One region of the Humiphilus diazotrophicus genome, then DNA from elsewhere that is predicted to be linked to it. Evidence: riboswitches for the same ligand, from Rfam matches in the RefSeq annotation. Region 1 holds a riboswitch; each other region holds the start of a gene.
The links. A riboswitch is a leader RNA that binds a small molecule or an ion and turns the genes downstream of it on or off. The one in region 1 is predicted to bind cobalamin.

Region 1 (4,360 bases):
CCCAAAGCTGAAGCGAAGCTTGGTTCCGCCCCAAAAGGTAGAAGAGCCAGGGCGAATCAGGTAATAAGCAAAGGATGCCCTGGGAGTAGCTTCCACTCCGAAAATAGCGTTTTTCTCAATTCCGCTACCGATTGTGTAGTGAAGGCGGTTACGATAATCCCCCTTAACCTCCATCGTGTAGGTGTAATTGTCTCTATCGGTCGAACTTTGAGAAGCACCGGTACTCTGTGTATAGCCACGCTCCTTCTCATATCGGAAGGCGCCCAAACCAACTATATGCGGAGAAAATTTATAGTCGGATTGTCCATACACGAAGTCCTTGCTGGTGTGTGACACATATAGGTTTGGATAGGTCTCAACATATTGAAAGATAGCCTGCCCACTTGCAGAATACCCGTTTGCACCTTTAATCGTCACGGGCTTCCCCAAGTAAGCTGAAACCCCTCCCGAAGAATCCATCAATGGAATTCCATCCGGTGCAAAGTCTGTGTATTGGCCATTCATCCGGAAGACGCCGTAACGAAGGAGATTATGCCAGCGCTCAGTTGCCCTGTTGTCAAGGGTCCCGGAGATTATCGAGTCCTGCCATTTCTGTACAGCATCATTCGGAATTGCATACAGCTGAATTGCATTGGGAGCTCCATAGGAAGTAGCCAGGTAGCGAACGGTTGCTCTCGCCTCTGTATTCGGAAGAGGCCGCCAGCCATAGTTTCCAACAAAAGTTCCATTATGAAATTGGCTATGAGGAATACTATTTGCTGTGTCAAAGCGAGAATAGTCGGAAAGATAATCGAATTGTTTGTGAGAACCGGCTAATGAACCATCCTGGTGATAGGTTCCAAAGTTACCGCCTTCCCCGAAATAGCTCAATTGGGGTAAAGAAGTTTTTCCCTGGACTGTAAACAGATGAACAACTCCCGCCATGGCATCAGAACCGTATAAAGCACTGTTAGGACCACGTAACACCTCTGCCCGGGCAATGCCAACGGAGGCTAGGCTACTGAAATCCACCTCTCCACCGATGTCACTAACAGATACTCCGTCTATCAGGACTTTATTTGCGTCTTTATTGCCGCCTCGAATGTAAAGGCTCGATTCCCCTCCGGCCTGCCCGGTCTGCATAACCTGCAACCCCGGAACAAAACTGAGGCTCTCCTGAATATCTCGCTTCAGCTGGAACTGGCTTTCAGAAAGTGTAGTAATTGCAGAACCAATTTGTGCCTGGGGTGTTGGAGTTCCATTTGCTGAAATCGTTATTTGCTGAATCAGCTTTCCAGCGCTCAGGATCGCATTCACCTGCAGGACCTGAGAGTTAGCTAGGTAGGTAGGCTCACTTACATAAGGCGCAAATGAAGACGCAGCAGCGCGTATTTGATAACGACCCTCTGCAGAAACATCCAACGCAAATTTCCCTTCAACGTCGGATTGGGTTGTCGCTACCACCTTGTCCTTCTGCAACAATTCGATTTTGGCATGCGGAATAGCAGCACCTAGAGAATCAGTAACAGTTCCACGAATCTGTGCGGCATCGGCACGCTGAAAGAGCAGTAAAAATAGCAGGCAAAGATAAGTTAACTTCCATCGAAACATATTGTGTCCCCTCGGAACTCTTTCACAGGACCGGTCTCCTGACTTCGCGCCTCATCGGGTTCAACCGCCTTCCCGGAATGCATCTTCCAGTGGCATGATGGATGAACTCTAAGCGCTTACAGTTACTGGGGTAGTGGCGGATTCGCACCGCTCTTCCCGAACATCCTGATGGTTAGTTGTTAATGGTTATAGATTGCAAACTTCTTACAATCCAGGATGAAACTGTTTTGCTAAATCCTCCAATGCGTCAAACGCAATCGGACTGGGAAGGTCGATGCGTTCATCTATCCAATAAATCTTTCCTTCACGAATTGCACGTAAAGTCCTCCAGCCTGGATGGTTGGTCAATTGCTGGACTGACATTTTCCCGCTACGGACAAGAAGTAATGCATCCGGATTACGGGCAATCACGGCTTCCAGGCTGATATGAGGCCAAGGCAGAGCAACGTCATCTGTCACGGACTTGGCCCCTGCTATTTCAATCATCCCGGTAATATAATCATCTCTTCCGATCGTAACTATCGGATCATGCCAGATAGGCATAAACACGCGAATCTTTGGCTTACCTGATACGCGTGCACGAATTGCCTTTTCTCTCGCCTTCAATCTCGCAATGAGACTTGCAGCCTCACCTTCGCGATGAATTGCTTTTCCGACATCGCTTATTGAAAGATAGATCCCATCCAGGCTGCGAGGATTCACCATAAAGATGGGAATGCCATACTGCTCAATAGGCCGGAGATGTTCCAGCTGATTAATCTCGCCCACAGCCAGAATCAGGTCTGGATGTAAAGAGATGATTTTCTCAATCGAAGGACTGAGCGGAGAACCAACGCTTGGTCGCTTGGCTGCTTCAGCAGGATATTTGGTGTAGTCACTTACAGCTACCACATCGCCACCCGCTCCAAGCTCGAAAACATCGTCTACAACACTCGGCGCCAGGCAGATAAGCCGGTGAGGGTGATCTGGAACAACGACTGTCCGGCCAAGTTCGTCGGTCAACTTACGAGAAGCCACCGCTGGCAGTACTGCGCCAAGCAATAGAAACGCTATCAGAGCTCTTATCAATTGCACTCTCATGCAAACCGCCTTGCATGCTCGACAAAGCTCTCTGCAATCGACGGATTCGACAGGAAATGAAGGTGAAGGTAGCTACCAAGCACACCGCTATTCCGATAGCCTTCACTCTCCTGCTTACCGGAAAGCGTATAGCTAACACGATAGACGGAGGAAACCTCTTTCGTTGCTGAACACCGTGAATAATGGAAACTATGCCCTCTGGTAATAGTTCCCTTTCGTCCCAGGATGCAATCTTCAGTTAATTCCAATTGCGCGTAACCAAAACGCATGAGACGATCCGTCATCTCAACCTGTAGAGGCAACACCCCTGCCAGCCGGAAGCACTTGCCATCAAGTGTTTTCAAACTTTCGGCCAAATACATCATTCCGCCACACTCGCCATAAATGGGATAACCCTCTGCAGCAAAGTACCTGAAAGCGGAAAGCATGGAAGAATTGTTGGCCAAAGCTTCTGCATAAAGCTCGGGATACCCTCCGCCGAGGTACAACGCACTCAGGTTGGGAGGTAAATTAGAGTCCGTCAGAGGGCTAAACGGTACAATTTCCGCGCCCATCTCGCGCAAACAATCTAAATTGTCCTGATAATAAAAAGAGAAGGACTGGTCCTGAGCAACGCCGATGCGAACCACTTTCGGTTTGCTAATACGGACAGATCTGTTTTCCGGAAGCTTTGGCCTTGAACAAGAGGCCGATCTTGCCAGTAAGTCAAGATTGATATGCTTCAACGCAAAGCCAGCCAGCTCTTCGCGCCTTTGCTGCCAGCCGTCAAACTCTTCCGCAGTATGCAATCCAAGATGTCTCTCCGGAATGCATATCGAAGGCTCTTTGGGTAACCAACCTAAAATAGGTACATCACACGTGGCACGAATTGCCGTCTCTAGCAACCGAAAATGATTCTCACCCGCAACCTGATTCAGAATTACTCCAGCAAAACGGAGCGAAGGATCAAAGGTCAGAAAGCCTTTTACTACAGCGGCAATGCTTCTTCCACTTCTCGATGCATCCACAACCAAAACGATGGGAATATTCAGAAGCTTTGCTATTTCTGCGGCACTTCCTTGTTCTGAACCGCCACTTACGCCATCGAAGAGTCCCATTACGCCTTCGACAATTGCCACATCAGCGTCGCAAACGGCTTTAGCATAGAGCTCTCGATTCGTATCGTGTGAGAGCATCCAGCTATCGAGATTTCGCGAATGGCGATTGCAGATCCTGGAGTGATGCCCCGTGTCGAGAAAATCAGGACCACACTTGAACGCCTGAACAACTAATTTCTTCTGATAAAAAGCGGACATTAATGAAAGAGCGACAGTCGTCTTCCCCACTCCGCTTGCGGCGCCGGCAACAAGAAAGGCAATCACGCCTCCACCTTCCCCTTCAGCACCAGAGGAAGACCGGCCACCATTAGCACAACATTGTCAGCCAGGGCAGCAATACGCTGATTGATCTCTCCAAGGAGATCGCGATATCTACGTCCCGAGGGATACTCTGGAACAACACCACTGCCCACCTCATTTGAAACCAGAACAATGGTTGACCTGCTGGCAGAAATGGCTTTACAGAAAGCATCTGCACGGCTTTGCAGATTATCGCCATTGGCTTCCGCATCCAAAAGATTTGCCGCAAAAATCGTCAGGCAATCGATGAGCACCAGCCCATACTCTCCATCGATCTGATTAAGAACCGAATC
Region 2 (4,360 bases), 660 kb from region 1:
TCTTCAAGCGTTCGGCTCTTGGACGTTGATCGGCATAAGCGGACATTTCCAAAAATAGCTAAAGATTCTGACAGCGATCTCTCCTCTATACATGGCCTACTGTCGTCATAGTGAACCTTTGGATTCTGGAGAGAGTATATGAACCAGTCAGAGCAAACCAAAAATTTCCGCAAATTACACACACGTCGTCCGTTGATTTTGCCAAACGCATGGGATGCCGCAAGTGCCCGCGTGTTCGAAGCCCTCGGCGCGGAAGCAATTGCCACTACCAGCGCTGGCGTCTCGTGGACGTTCGGGTGCAGCGATGGTCAGAAGCTGAATCGCCAGGAAATGTTCGATGTGATCCGCAACATCATTCGGAGCGTGAATGTTCCAGTAACCGCAGATATCGAGAGTGGCTATGGCAGTGGTTCAGTTAACGATGTGGCAAAAACGGTGGAGCAGCTGGCTTCGATCGGCGTTGCCGGAATAAATATCGAGGATTCTCCCGGACGCAACGGCCAAGCGCTACTCACTGCCAACGAACATGCCGAGCGGATTCGGATCGCGCGCAAAACGGTAGGTGACGCTGGCTGCGATCTGGTCATCAATGTGCGGACAGATGTGTATCTCTTTCAGGTGGGTGATCCGGATAGCAGATTCGATAACGTAGTGGAGCGCGCGAAGGTCTATCGCTCCGCAGGCGCCGATTGCATTTTTGTACCTGGTGTTATCGATTCCAGCACTATTGCCAGTCTGGTCAAGGCTATCGATTATCCGCTAAACGTCATGGTCGCACCTGGCGCGCCAAGTGTGAAAAGTCTTGGGGAAATGGGTGTTGCTCGCGTAAGTGTGGGACCGGGTATCACTCAGGTAGCGCTTGCGGCAGCTCAACGCGCAGCGCGTGAACTTCTTGAACACGGTACCTATGGAGTCCTTGAAACGGGGTTGCCTTTTGCTGAGATTAACACCTTGTTTACTCCACGTCTTCAGTAATCAAGACCGGATTGAGCCCAGGAGCAAGTAGCTATGACGTATCAAGAGATCAGTCGGCGCACCACAATCAATAGCAACCACAAAATCGCGGTTGTCGGCGCATCAGGGCATACTGGCCGTTTCGTTGTGTCTGAATTGGCGCGGCGTGGTATCAAAGGTATTCTTGTCGGGCGCGATGCAGAGAAGCTTTCTCCCTTGGTCAGCAGGCATCCGTCATGGAAGATTCGCTTGGCCTCTGTTGATGCTCCTCAAACGCTCGATCAGGCGTTGGCGGATGCGTCGTTGATTATCAATTGCGCTGGTCCCTTTATCGATACGGCGGTGCCTGTGATGGATGCAGCTCTTCGTGCTGGTATCCATTATTTGGACGTGACTGCAGAACAACGGGTAACGCTTGAGGCTTTCGAGCGGTTCTCCGCGGCAGCAAAGGCGGCGGGAGTTGTAATCATGCCTTCCATCGCGTTTTATGGCGGATTAGGAGATCTTCTTGCGACAGCGGCCATGGCGGATTGGACGACAGTAGACGAAATCCATCTGGCTGTTGCACTCGATAGTTGGAAGCCGACACGCGGAACTTCTCGGACAGGAGAGAGGAATCCTGGCCGCAGATTTGTGTTTTCAGGGAATGTACTGACCTTTGTTGACGATCCTTCCCCTGAGCTTTCGTGGGATTTTCCTCCGCCTTTTGGGAAACAGGATGTTGTCATTTTCCCTCTGGCTGAGACTATCGTGATCTCGCGCCACCTGCGGGTGCCCGAAATTCATGCCTATGTGAATCGAACTGCCTTGAAGGACCTTCATGATCCCGGTACGCCACCACCCATAGCGGCAGATGAGCGAGGTCGTTCCGATCAGCGTTTCTATATGGAAGTACTCATCCGTAAGGGAGACGAGGAACGGTATGCAGCAGTATCGGGGCGTGATATCTATGCCGTTACTGCCCCTTTGGTAGCCGAAGCAGCGGAACGGATTTTGACTGGCGATTGCAGAAGGGCAGGAGCTGTCACTCCCGGCGAGATTTTTGATTCGAGAGCGTTTCTGGAAGCACTCTCGCCCGAACCGTTTTCTCTGAGCCTCGGAGAGGGCGTTGCAAGCATGAGCCGAAGTACGTAGCCAGATTTGCTTCTTCTGGCGTATCACTTTTTAGGATGCTTGGATATACACAGGTATCGCAATTTGTTGGGTTGACGATAGGTGGTGGACCCAATATGATGGGGTTCGTGTTCGGTGGCGAGGTTGCGAGTCAGCCTCGCCTGAAAAGGGAACCTCGTGCAATTCGAGGACTGCCCCGCAGCGGTAAATGGGAACGAATTCCATCACATGCACTGGCTTTCCCAAGAAGCTGGGAAGCGATGGCGAGTAGATGCAGCTCAATGGGGCTGCAAGCCCACAAGTCCGAAGACCTGCCGACACGACGCTTTGCGCGTCTTGACTGAAGCCTTCGTGGGAGAGGCTGGTCGGATCAGGATTTGTCCGTACAGGTGGAGGAAATCTCCATTTGTTGGCTCGTGCTCTTCTGCCCAACTCCATGAAGTAAGAGATGATCGGGTTATGTAACCAGTCGTGTGTCATATTTCTGTGGCCGCTTCTGTTTGCTGCCCCTTTTGCCTGTTAGGAGATCAATGTGGAAACCGTTGCAAATACTTATAGGGAACAGCAAAAGAAAAATAGTGCCGGGGCATTTACTGAAATATGTAAAAGAGATGGAAGCATTGTAGCTTTTGATGCACAGAAGATTACGACAGCCATTCGAAGAGCGGGAGAGGCGGCCGGAGAATTTGGAGAAGATATTGCAGTTTCGCTTACCCGTCGTGTTATTGCCTTGAATCTGGCACTTGAGCGCTCTGAAATGTTAAGCGTCGAGGCAATTCAAGACGCTGTTGAAGAAGTTCTTTTGAACTCACCATTCAAGAAAACTGCACGTGCCTACATCTTGTATCGCGAACAGCACAAGAAAATTCGGGAGTTGGTTGATCAGGCTAATGTCGATCTGGTTGCCCAATATCTGGAGAGGACAGACTGGAAGGTGCAGGAGAACAGCAATATGGCCTTTTCCCTGCAAGGGATGAATAACTATATTGCCAGCCAAATCAGCGAAACATACTGGCTAAATGAGATTTACTCTCCTGAAGTGCGGGAGGCACATGTAAGCGGTGCTTTGCATCTGCACGATCTTGGCCTTTTGGCGGTTTATTGTGTTGGATGGGATCTGCAGGATCTTTTACTCGCAGGATTTCGGGGAGCTCCTGGGAAAGCGGAAAGCAGGCCTGCAAAGCACTTCCGCACAGCGCTCGGACAGATTGTCAATTTCTTTTATACCTTGCAGGGCGAGGCTGCAGGAGCTCAAGCCTTCTCCAACTTCGATACGTTGTTAGCTCCCTTTATTCGCAATGACGGTCTTACCTATGAGGAGGTTAAGCAGGCTCTGCAAGAGTTTGTCTTTAACCTCAATGTTGCAACACGCGTTGGATTTCAAACTCCGTTTACCAATCTCACTCTCGATCTGCAACCTCCTACCATGCTGGCGGAGCAGGCCGTAATTATTGGCGGAGAGCGACGAAGCGAGACGTATGGGCAGTTTCAGGAAGAAATGAATATGCTCAATCGTGCTTTCCTCGATGTTTTGGTCGAAGGGGATGCTCGCGGGCGTGTCTTCACTTTTCCCATTCCCACATACAACATTACTGCCGATTTTCACTGGGATTCACCGGTACTGGATCGTCTTTGGGAGGTAACGGCGAAATATGGAGTGCCGTATTTTGCCAACTATGTAAATTCCGATCTTTCTCCCGATGACTCTCGTTCCATGTGTTGCCGCCTTCGTCTTGATACCAGGGAATTGCAGAGGCGGGGAGGAGGTCTTTTCGGTGCCAATCCTCTTACCGGTTCGATTGGAGTCGTGACCTTAAATATGCCTCGTCTCGGCTATCTCTCGAAGAATAGAGACGAGTTTTTCGCGCGGCTCGATCAACTGATGGATTTGGCCCGAACAAGTCTCGAGACCAAGAGAAAAGTCCTTGAGCGGTTTACAGAGAAGAACCTCTATCCATATACGCAATATTATCTCCGCGACATTCGTGCCCGTTTCGGACGTTATTGGGCGAATCACTTTTCCACGATTGGCTTAGTTGGAATGAACGAGGCGTGCAGAAACTTTCTTGGTTGCGATATTGGAAGCCCTGAGGGCTCCCGGTTTGCTGCCGAAGTCTTGGATTACATGCGTGAACGGTTAGCTCTCTATCAGGAAGAAACCGGCAATTTCTATAACCTGGAGGCGACTCCTGCAGAGGGCACCAGCTATCGTCTGGCGAAGCTAGACCAAGAAGCGTTTCCTGAGATTCTTTCTGCAAATGAACGACAGGTGAAAGAAGGGGGCAGTCCTTTC
Region 3 (4,360 bases), 410 kb from region 1:
ACTGGATTCGCATGTTCTTTAGTGAACATAACAATAACCAACAAGGCCGACGCAAGAAAGCTATCTTCCGTTCACACCTGAGAACTTCAAGATCAATTCTCATCAGATCTCTCGTCTGAGATAATCGGGAATCTGGATTTTGCATCTATGGTGATTTCAAGCAAAGTCTAAAGAGATTCAGCTATGCCCCACATCGGGAATATTCATCACCCAAGCAATTATTAGATTTTTCTAGGCATTTTTCATCAGACAATCATTACGTTAGTAATAAAGACGGGCTTTTCCAGCGAAGCATTTCTACCGCACTGCCTCAGCCAATATGTATCATTGACACAAACCAATTGAGGAGCTTCCATGTTTTCTCGGGCATTCTTGTCCCGCGTTGGCATTTTGCCAACCCTAGTCGTTGTCTGTCTCATGTCGGGCTGTTCGGGCAAATTGACTCAACGAGATGCCAAGCGCATGATTGAGGCCCAGCTGAAGTTACATGCCGCTGGAGATAACAAGATATCTGGAGCTATCCCCGGCTATAAGATCGAAGGTATGGGCGAAGCTACAGACTCAGAGGCATTTCCGTTGGCAGAACATCAGCCATATGGTTCGCCGAGTGGTAATGGAGGACCATCAAAAGAAGAGATTTTTTACGGACCCCTGCTGGAGTCATTGAGCAAACTCGGATACATAACCGTACAAGAAGAGGATCCTCAAAGTAAAACTGTATCCGGAGTGACGTTGCACTATCCCCATTCACGCACAATACGGTTGACGCCAAAGACAGGCAGCCCCACAGATTCCGCTTCAACGCGTGACTATAGCACCGGATTCAGTTGCTATCCCATGCCGAAGCCCGATCAATGTAACATTCCTCCCCTCGTTGAAATTGGCAAGGACTTCAAGATTAGCGGCATATACCAGGATGATAAGCGCGCCAAGGTTGGCATTCTGATTTCGTGGAAGCTAACCCAGTTCGGCACAGAACTTAAACCATACGCCAGACCGGGCGGAGATCCTTACAGCCAAGCCCTAAGTGACTACCGCGCTAGGTGGGAGCAGTTCCTCACCTCTCATCCAGACTCAGCAGAAGAGCCGGCAACAATCCTCTTCGAGAAGTTCGACGATGGCTGGCACATTGTTGATCAAAGCGGGAAGAGCATATAGGCCAGCAGCTTCAGGCAAAAGCTTGAATCGAAACCTCAAGAAATTGCGCAGCTTTCTCTCATAGGAAGCTGTGCCTCTCAGCTGAGGAAGCACGGCGACAGTTTCAGATCCTGACACGCATGAACCTAAACATCATTCTGTGATCTGGACTATTGTCCACCCCACCCGCTCTCTATAAAATTTCCCCTGACATCTAGATTTGGTTTCGGGTTGCCCTCCAAAGGCAACAGGGAATTCCGGTGAAAAACCGGAGCGGTCCCGCCGCTGTAAGCGAGAAGGCAGCTTCCTATTTACCACTCGTCAGAAATGCCGGGGAAGGTGGAAGCTTCCATTGAGAGCAAGCATTAAGCTCTCTGAACTTGCGAGCCAGAACACCTGACCGAAACCGCGACTCAACGATCTCCGCGTGGAAAACGGGGATGTGGGTTTTTCGTTTTTTGGAGAGAATATCCTTCCTGCCAGCGAAAAGATCCTGCGACAACAATTATTCGTATTCGCGATTCCCTCTTCCGGACCGGAGGATCTTCTGCCGAAATCGGCCAGATCTCTGCACCAGTAAGGAATCTCGCGTTCGGCTTTGTTATTCCATTTTTCGAGGAAGGAGGTGACGTGATGAAGTCCAAGAAGAACGAACCCAGACAACCGGTCATTGCCACGCGAAAAAGTTGTACAGCGAGCGGCACGGGTTTATCTCACTACGTCATGACCGAAACAAAAAAATAGAAGCTACCGACAATAGCTTTACGCACGGCGGATAGTCAAACACCTATCCGCCCCAGAGTTAAGACAAAGAAAAGGATCGCCTCCTCATGGGACTGGAAGCAAAGGGTCACAACAGCTCGTCACGCGGATTGTATTTCAACACAGGTAAAGGAAGCACACTTCAACCAATCGATATCGGCCACGACGAGTACATTGGCTTGGTTGATCCCGACACGGCCTTTTGGGCACTCATCCAAAAAGAGAAACTCGGAGAAGCGTTGACCTCCAGCACATTCCTGCAGCAATACAAACAAAAGGCCAGCAGTTTTGCAGAGGAGATGGCCCGGCTTCGCTTCGATGTGCGGCCCTCTGCCGTGTACTTCAACCCTACGGAGCGCTGCAATCTGAATTGCTCGTACTGCTATTTGCCGGATACAACGCGTCACAATGGCCAACATATGCCAGTAGATCAGGTACTAGTGGCCATGGAGAAATTGAAGCAGTACTTCCGGGTAACTTTGCCTGAAGGATACAAGCCTCAAATAATCTTTCACGGAGCTGAGCCCACATTGAATTGGGAAGCGATGCTGGCAGCGTTCGATCGATATGGCAATGATTTCCGTTTCGGCATTCAGACCAATGGCACAGTATTAGATGACGCTCAATATGATTCCTTGATGGAAAGGAACGTCGCCATTGGCCTATCTCTTGATTCCGCATTGGAAGATATTGCCAGTCGTACGCGCAAAACCTGGGACGGCCATGGCATTTACACCAAGGTTGTTGCTGCCATGGAAAAATTACGTGGTTACTCCAATTACTCTGTCATCTGCACTGTAACCCAGGAGAATCTGGAACAGCTGGTCCCGACAGTTGAATTCTTCCATCAACATGGAGTTACAACTTGCATGCTCAATCCTGTCCGTTGCACTCGTCAGGGAGCACGCAATATTAAACCTGCAGATGAGGTCATTAGCCACCACTATCTAGAAGCACTGCATCGTACCGAAGAGCTCTATCGGGAAACCGGCCGCCGCCTGATTGTGGCAAACTTCGCCAATATTCTCATAGCAATCCTTGCACCGCAGGCACGACGCTTGATGTGCGATATCTCCCCCTGTGGTGGCGGCCGGTGCTTCTTTGCGGTCTCTGCAAATGGAGATGTGTTTCCGTGCAGCGAATTCCTTGGCCTTCCCGCCTTCAATGGGGGCAATCTCTTCCGGGATGATCTCGCTGGAGTCCTAAAGTCCTCGGCCTTCACCATGGTCACAGGAAGGAAAGTAGAAGATATCGATCCCTGTTTCCGCTGTGCCGTTCGCCACTTCTGTGGCTCTCCTTGTCCCGCAGAAGCTTATGAGATGAATGGAGGAATGGATCGCCCTGGGGCCTTCTGTGAACTGTATGAAGATCAAGTCCGCTATGCGATGAGATTGATTGCAGAGAAGCGTCAGGATGCCTATCTATGGGAAGATTGGGACCGCGATACTGTCACTACCTTTGAATGTTCTACTTTGTAGCTTTTTTGGCTATAGAGCTGGGCTGAGTACGATCTCACAAACGATGTATCTGCTGGAGAAAACTTCGGCGCGGCTTTTCCATCAAGAAAAGCCGCGCTTGGCTTTCGCTTGTCCAGACACCGTATTTGTGAAAACGGTCTAGAACAAGAATCGAGTAGCAAACTGAAACTGTCTCGCGGGATCGGCATTTGTAATTCCCGACTTTGGAGAAAGAAAGGTGGCCAGTGGCTTGGCTCCTTCTCCATAGACATTGTTCACCGTAATAAAGTTGTGACGGTTAAAGAGATTATCTGTCTCCACCCGTGTCTCCAGCTGCAATCGCGGATGCACTTGGAACCGCTTGGAAACGGCAACATCTACATCGGCCTGCAATGGCCCACGGAATGAGTTCCTTCCAAACCCCACAGGCCGGTCAACCGCATAACTATCGCCATTATTGTCATCCCCGGTAATCGGATTTACGGGAAGCCCGGAAGCAGTTGTCGCAACCAGAGCAAACTGAGACTTAAAGGGCAATCCAACAAGTGCGTCGGCAACGAACCTGTTCCGTTGATAAAAATCGCTTGGACCCCGCTCGGCGCTCTCTAGATTATTCCATTCGTTCGGTACCCCACTGTTTGCATCCGAATAGAACATCGAATACGCGACAGAATCGGACAGTACATAGTGGGCCGCAAGTTGGAGCCGTTGTCCCACTCGTTCTGTCACACCAACATCGAGTGAATCGTAGATGCTGGAAGCGGTGTTTTCAATAACCGCGATATCCCGCACCGCTAATCCATCATAGGTCTGATATGGACGTGTAGCATTGGCTGCCGCCGCAGCACTGGCCAAGGTACCTCCACGATATTGCCCGGGACCAGTGCGGATAAAGGGCGTGGGATGGTTGATATCGTTGACTCTCATCTGCTTTAACGTATGAGAATGTAAGCCCGAAATAGTCAACACCAGTCCCCCGCCAAGCTGCTGCTCAATACCTGCCG

Region 2: it holds a riboswitch for cobalamin, as region 1 does, so the genes downstream of both, AC6I7T_RS05860 (ribonucleoside triphosphate reductase) here and AC6I7T_RS03530 (TonB-dependent receptor) in region 1, are expected to answer to the same signal.
Region 3: it holds a riboswitch for cobalamin, as region 1 does, so the genes downstream of both, cbpA (modified peptide precursor CbpA) here and AC6I7T_RS03530 (TonB-dependent receptor) in region 1, are expected to answer to the same signal.

Annotation. Positions count from the first base shown of each region.
Region 1 covers NZ_AP040870.1:420,610-424,969, forward strand. Annotated here, with positions in the region: gene AC6I7T_RS03530 (TonB-dependent receptor) at 1-1,590, opposite strand, end outside; cobalamin riboswitch at 1,602-1,773, opposite strand; gene AC6I7T_RS03535 (ABC transporter substrate-binding protein) at 1,795-2,670, opposite strand; gene AC6I7T_RS03540 (cobyrinic acid a,c-diamide synthase CobB) at 2,667-4,031, opposite strand; gene cobU (bifunctional adenosylcobinamide kinase/adenosylcobinamide-phosphate guanylyltransferase) at 4,028-4,360, opposite strand, start outside.
Region 2 covers NZ_AP040870.1:1,078,587-1,082,946, reverse strand. Annotated here, with positions in the region: gene AC6I7T_RS05875 (helix-turn-helix transcriptional regulator) at 1-29, shown strand, start outside; gene AC6I7T_RS05870 (isocitrate lyase/PEP mutase family protein) at 139-975, shown strand; gene AC6I7T_RS05865 (saccharopine dehydrogenase family protein) at 1,009-2,088, shown strand; cobalamin riboswitch at 2,183-2,400, shown strand; gene AC6I7T_RS05860 (ribonucleoside triphosphate reductase) at 2,600-4,360, shown strand, end outside.
Region 3 covers NZ_AP040870.1:835,474-839,833, forward strand. Annotated here, with positions in the region: gene AC6I7T_RS05000 (hypothetical protein) at 355-1,158, shown strand; cobalamin riboswitch at 1,349-1,555, shown strand; gene cbpA (modified peptide precursor CbpA) at 1,771-1,881, shown strand; gene cbpB (peptide-modifying radical SAM enzyme CbpB) at 1,968-3,377, shown strand; gene AC6I7T_RS05015 (TonB-dependent receptor) at 3,516-4,360, opposite strand, start outside.